Undibacterium parvum: one gene and its partner. The protein of the gene in region 1 interacts with the protein of each later gene in a pairwise test. Links are inferred from orthologs where the notes say so. Each region holds a gene or a part of one and is shown on either strand. Other genes may lie near its edges. The genes, in order: EJN92_RS18925 and rlmB.

Region 1 (3,323 bases):
TTTCTTTCTCTAGCAATGAGTTGATCTCCATGATCGCCTCGTTCATCTGGCCACTGACCCGCATCCTGGGTTTGATTGCGATAGCGCCACCATTTGGCAATAATAGTGTGCCAGTGCAGGTAAAACTCATGCTCGGTGTGATGCTGGCCATGATCGTTGCGCCCGGCCTGGCACCACTCACAGACGCCGACCCGATGTCAATAACCGGCATCATGATTTTGATGCAGCAACTGGTCATCGGCCTGTCTATGGGCTTCATGATACGCGTGGTTTTTGCCGGCATAGAGATGGCCGGTGAAATCATAGGTCTGACTATGGGCTTGGGCTTTGCGACTTTCTTTGATCCACAAACGCAGGGCAGGTCCTCCGCGATTAACCAGCTACTGGTGCTGCTTTCGACTTTGATTTTTCTGGTGATGAATGTGCACCTGGCAGTATTTTCAGCGCTCATCGAGAGCTTCTCTAGTATCCCAATCTCGACTTCGCTAACTATGGGATTTAGTTTTCAAAAACTGGCAATCTGGGGCGAACAAATCTTCAGTATCAGTCTGCGCCTATCTCTACCTATCATTGCGGCGCTGCTCATTACCAATATCGCCTTAGGGATCTTGACTAGGGCAGCACCGCAACTGAACTTATTTGGCATAGGTTTTCCGATTACCATAGGGGTAGGATTTTTAATGCTGAGCATGGTGTTGCCGTATATGCTGCAACCGATAGAAAATGCCTTCCAGAGCGGCGTAGAGGCGATACAATCACTAGCCATAGAACCGAATTCGCTAGCGCCGTCTAAACGCACACCATGAATCCAGCCGCTCCCTCCAACAGCTTCACACATGCGCTCTACCGCAAGGCCGAGATCCGCGCGATCGAGGCTGCCGCCATAGCGGACTTGCCCGCTGGGGAACTCATGCGCGCAGCTGGCAAGGCCGCCAGTGAGCTGGTACAAACAAAATTTACACCGCGCGATGGCGCGATTTTAATCCTCGCCGGTCCCGGCGATAATGGGGGCGACGCGCTGGAAACTGGGCAGTTACTGGCCGCGCGCGGATATACTGTAGACATCGCCCTCTGCGCTGACTCCCTGCTCTACTCTGCGGCAGCGAATTTGAGCTTGCAGCAGGCACGCGCTAGCCGGGCGACATTTATTAGCCTTGAGCAGATCCTGGAGAACCAAGCACCCGCCTATGCCTTAGTGATTGACGGACTTTTTGGAATAGGTCTGAGTCGGGCGATCACTGCTGACAGTGTCTTCGGCCAATTAATACAACACATCAATCAGCTTGCTGAAAAATTCGCGATTCCGATATTAGCGCTGGATGTACCGAGTGGTCTCGATGCCGATACAGGACAAGTCATAGGCCCGCAGGGTGTCGCTATCGAGGCCAACACCACGCTCAGCTTCATTGCCGACAAAGTCGGCTTACACACCGCGGCAGGCCGGGATTATGCGGGGCGGGTGCTAATCGATAGCCTGGGTGTGGCTGACAACCACTTCCCGCCACCATCCGGAATTTTAAGTCACGCAGCGATGTTTGCGGGTCTGCTACCAGCACGCCGGCTCGATAGCCATAAAGGCAGTTATGGCGAGGTCATGGTCATAGGTGGTGCCCACGGCATGATGGGCGCCGCGATCTTGGCCGCTAGCGCGGCTTTATATTGCGGTGCCGGACGGGTCTATGTAGGATTTATTGACGCAGCTCCAGCTTATGACGCGCAACATCCAGAACTCATGTGCAGGATGGCGGCCGAACTCGATTTCAGCAAGGCCTGCGTGGTCATCGGTCCTGGCCTGGGAAACTCTGAACTGACAGCCTCACTGCTAGCGCGAGCCTTGCAGCAAGCTCCATACGTCGTAATCGATGCCGATGCCTTAAATCTGATCGCATCAAGCGCCCCACTCCGTGCCTTGTTGCTTGCCAGAAGCCAGTCTCTAAAGAGCAGCATCATGACCCCGCATCCGCTCGAAGCCGCACGTTTATTAGGCATCAGCACAGCCCAAGTACAAGCGGATCGATGGCAAGCCGCCTTGGATTTAGCGAGCCAGTTTCAGGCCACCATCATCTTAAAAGGCGCGGGTAGCATTATTGCGACATCACAGCAGCCCTTGTGCATTAACACCAGTGGTAATCCTGCGCTGGCCAGCGGTGGAACCGGTGATGTGCTCGCTGGCGTGTGTGGCGCATTGCTGGCGCAGCAGATGGCCGCCAATGACGCGGCGCGCATGGCAGTATGGCTGCATGGCTGCGCGGCCGATCAACTGGTCGAACATGCTTGCGATGCGATAGGCTTGACGGCCAGCGAATTAATTCCGGCGATTAGAAATTGCCTGAATCAACAGCAGAAAAAGCACAGCAAGCCACAACGCTTCCAGCCGCTAAGCAAGTAGCCGCGCTGAATTAAGCTGAGCCAAGCTGAGCTGCCGCACCCCTAGCCATACTCCCCACCAGTACCATTAAAAACTAGGGCCTTGGCGCAATAAAATCAGGGCAGTAAAAATATACCCCCCCTATACCCTATAATTACGCTTATGACCGGAACTGCCTCAATCCTGATGCAGGCGCCCAGCAGTGATCGTCAAGGTGCGGCCGCAGCGCGCCGCGATGCTCAGATCATGGGTTACCAACACCAAGGTAGAGCCTCGTTCGCGATTGAGTGCGAACATCAATTGAATGACCGCCTCCCCCGTCACCGCATCCAGACTGCCGGTAGGTTCATCGGCGAATAACAAAGGCGGCTCAGTGACGAAGGCGCGCGCCAGAGCCACCCTTTGCTGCTCACCGCCAGAAAGATATTTGGGATAATGGCGCAGGCGACTGGCCAAGCCGACTTGTTCTAACATGGCCTCGGCCTTTTCACGCGCGCGCTTGTCACCGCGTAATTCTAAAGGCAGCATCACGTTTTCCAGTGCATTCAAATGCAGCAGTAACTGGAAGGATTGGAACACAAAGCCCAAATGATCTTTTCTAAAACTAGCTCTACCGTCTTCATTCAAAGCAAAAATATCGATACCCTCTAACAGCACCTTGCCGTGACTAGGCGTATCCAAACCTGCCAAGATTCCCAATAAAGTGGATTTACCTGAGCCGGAAGCCCCAACAATAGCAAGCGTCTCACCCGCTTGCACGGTAAAATCTATCTCGTGCAAGATTGTCAGTTCACCAGTCGCATCTTCGACCCGCTTAGACAAATGTTGTACTGCGATCGATGGTGTTTTACTCTGTGTAGAAAGACTCATGCTTTTACTCTGCTCTATCTAATGTTTATATTCGATGGGAATATCAATTTGAAAAATTTGTACCGCTACTGCAGACCAATGATTG
Region 2 (3,163 bases), 4.2 Mb from region 1 along the record:
TTGGGCGGCGGTGATTCACCGACAGCTTCCGATTATGCTGAGCTAATGCAAAAAGTTAAGGGACGTCCGGACGCACCCTTATTGCAAACCATGTTGTTAAGGTCGATGCAGCAAGCCGTGTACAGCCCCGACAATATCGGCCATTTTGGCTTGTCTTACGATGCTTACGCCCACTTTACTAGCCCGATACGGCGTTACCCAGATTTACTGACGCATAGAGCCATCAAAGCGATCTTGCTCGGAAAAAAATACGAGCCCAAAGGCATAGATGCCAGTTTGCTCAACACCACGATTTCGAACGCGGCGCGCAAACAGCAAGTTGCGGATAAGGCTGCGGGTAAGAAAAAGCCAGAAAAAGATCTGACTATCTGGGATGCGCTTGGCACCCATTGTTCCGCCAATGAACGGCGGGCAGATGAGGCTTCGCGTGATGTCGAGGCCTGGTTGAAGTGTTACTTCATTAAAAATAAACTCGGTGAAGAATTTACCGGCACGATTTCGGCAGTGACACAGTTCGGTATTTTTGTGCAGCTCGATGATATTTATATCGAAGGCTTGGTACACATTACCGAACTAGGTGCGGATTACTTCCAGTTCGATGATGCAAGGCATGAGTTACGCGGCGAGCGTACTGGCAAGCGCTATCAGTTGACCGATAGAGTGCGGGTGCAGGTGAGTCGGGTTGATTTGGATGCGCGTAAGATCGATTTGTCTATCGTGCAAGCGCCATCGGCGCGCGCTGCAATGCCGGGCGATCGTATGGCGGGCGGCGCTCGTGCCAAGAGTCATATAGCCGAAGGCAGTAAGCAAGGATCGAAATCGGCTAAGGCGACAGGCAAATCCTCAGTAAAGCGGACTACGACCGAGCCTGTAGCGCTCGCTGCTCAGGGTTCTGGGCGCGCCAAACCAACTCCAGCACGCGCCGGGAATGCCTCTAGAAATACCAGATCGACTAAGAAAAAACGCTAGTAGTTGGACCCCGATAGTCCAAGGCTAGCGTTTGCAATGTGTGTTAAGAAGAGTGAGAAGTAAATATGAAAAGTAAAATGATTTTTGGTTTCCACGCAGTCACCTCGCGCATCCGTCACGAGGCTTCGACTGTGGAGGAAATTTATGTTGATAGCGGGCGTTCTGATCGACGTATGCAAGATCTAATTCATGCTGCAAAGTCGGCTGGAGTCAGGGTGATTCCTACCGATGATCAGCGTTTGTCAAATATAGTCGGCACTCGCCGTCATCAAGGCGTGGTGGCCAAGGCTGGTGAATTATCCTTGGCTCGCAATCTCGATGAATTATTAGATGCAATAGAAGGTCCGCCTTTGTTATTGATTTTGGATGGGATTACTGATCCGCATAATCTGGGCGCTTGTTTGCGGGTCGCTGATGGTGTTGGTGCTCATGCGGTGATTGCACCTAAAGACCGTGCTGTTGGCCTCAATGCGACAGCTGCCAAGGTTGCCAGTGGCGCGGCTGAAACAGTGCCCTACATCACGGTAACCAATCTGGCGCGCACTCTGCGTGAATTAAAAGAGCGCGACATCATGCTGGTCGGCACTTCTGATGACGTAGAAAAAGACATTTACGATGTCGATTTTACTGGCGGTATCGCCATCGTGATGGGCTCAGAAGGCGAGGGCATGCGCCGCTTGACCAGAGAAACCTGTGATGTGCTGGTGCAGATTCCTATGTTCGGCACGGTCGAGAGTCTTAACGTCTCGGTGGCTTCTGGGGTTTGTCTGTATGAGGCGCGTAGGCAGCGCTTAGCGCGCGGCTAGTTTTTGGCCTGAATAAAAAAAGGGAAAGCTTGGCTTTCCCTTTTTTTTGATCTTGCTCAAGCTTTAAAAGCGCACCTGCTCAGCAAAATTTTTCTGCGCAGGCTAAGATAGCCAAGTTGCGCTCTTTTCTTCCCTCTTTTTTTGCTCTCGTTTTTCTCCTTTACTCTCTTTTACTTTTATTCATTCCATGTTTACTCACTTACGTGAAGATATTGCCAGTATTATCCAACGCGATCCTGCCGCCCGCACTGCCTGGGAGGTGATTACCTGCTACCCTGGCTTTCAAGCCATCGTGATGCATGGTTGGGCCAAATGGTGTTGGTTGCGTGGCTGGAAGTGGCTGGGGCGTTTCATCTCTTATCTGGCGCGCATACTGACAGGTATAGAGATACACCCCGGTGCGACTATTGGCCGCCGGGTGTTTATCGATCATGGCTTTGGGGTGGTGGTGGGCGAGACCGCCGAAGTAGGGGACGATTGCACGATTTACCAGGGCGTTACTTTGGGCGGAACTTCGCTTTCTGCCGGCGCGAAGCGGCATCCTACTTTGGGGGCCGGTGTCATCGTAGGTGCTGGTGCCAAGGTGCTGGGTGGTTTTACGATAGGCGCTGGTGCCAAGATAGGCTCAAACTCGGTGGTGGTAAAGCCGGTGCCGGCAGGTGCCACGGCGGTGGGTAATCCCGCGCATGTGATACAAAAAGATGTGCAGCTACAGGCCGAGGCGAAAGCCGCTCAAATTTTTAGTGCGTATGGGGTGACCGGCAATGGCGATGATCCTATCTCTAAGGCGCTGCATAAACTGATAGATCAGGCCGTTTCGCAGCAAGCGCAAATCGATAAATTGACCGCAGCAGTCTGTGCTGCCGGGATCGCCTGTGAAAAACAGTTGGAAGCCGATAAGCTAGACCCACAGCAGATTAACTGCCTGGTGGATTAAGCCGCAAGCTCATTTAGCAATATACTCCCCCAAAAACTGATTAGTATCTAGTCAATCGCGCATATACTATATGGGCGTCTGAAAATTACTCGGGGGGAGTATCTTTTATTCCTGTAAATAAGAGATCGTCGCTGCCATCCACAAGGTGCGCTAGAAAATGACCGTCTTGGTCGATTGCTAGCCAGCCGCCGCGCAGATTTTGCGCTGTGGCGTCACACTCCCAATCGGGCAAGACATAACGCAGGCCTTCGCTGTGCTGATGCCGCGCCGGTCTATGCGTATGGCCATGAATCATGATCGCTACCTGCTGCTGCTTAAACAGCGCGCTAATCGCATCTGGATGCGCATCCATGATCTCGGCGCTCTTCGACTTTTGTTCGCTCTTGCTGTTGATGCGCATGCCTTCAATGATGGCTTTTCTTTGCGCCAAGGGTTGCTGCAAAAATGTCTC

What was found.
Region 2: the proteins of EJN92_RS18925 (region 1) and rlmB interact in binary tests that used the Escherichia coli proteins (3 or more experiments, as listed by UniProt). The link is inferred for Undibacterium parvum from one-to-one orthologs.

What each region holds. Positions count from the first base shown.
Region 1 is NZ_CP034464.1:4,326,818-4,330,140, reverse strand. The notes cover bases 97-3,095. They hold EJN92_RS18925 (NAD(P)H-hydrate dehydratase), read left to right. Parts: upstream 97-802; coding sequence 803-2,389; downstream 2,390-3,095. Other genes in these bases: EJN92_RS18920 (ABC transporter ATP-binding protein), read right to left, coding at 2,546-3,095; fliR (flagellar biosynthetic protein FliR), read left to right, coding at 97-806. Also shown: more of fliR, read left to right, coding at 1-96; more of EJN92_RS18920, read right to left, coding at 3,096-3,238. UniProt on the Escherichia coli protein: Bifunctional enzyme that catalyzes the epimerization of the S- and R-forms of NAD(P)HX and the dehydration of the S-form of NAD(P)HX at the expense of ADP, which is converted to AMP.
Region 2 is NZ_CP034464.1:99,769-102,931, reverse strand. The notes cover bases 66-2,904. They hold rlmB (23S rRNA (guanosine(2251)-2'-O)-methyltransferase RlmB), read left to right. Parts: upstream 66-1,034; coding sequence 1,035-1,775; downstream 1,776-2,904. Other genes in these bases: EJN92_RS00490 (UDP-2,3-diacylglucosamine diphosphatase), read right to left, coding at 2,798-2,904; cysE (serine O-acetyltransferase), read left to right, coding at 1,963-2,712; rnr (ribonuclease R), read left to right, coding at 66-969. Also shown: more of rnr, read left to right, coding at 1-65; more of EJN92_RS00490, read right to left, coding at 2,905-3,163. UniProt on the Escherichia coli protein: Specifically methylates the ribose of guanosine 2251 in 23S rRNA.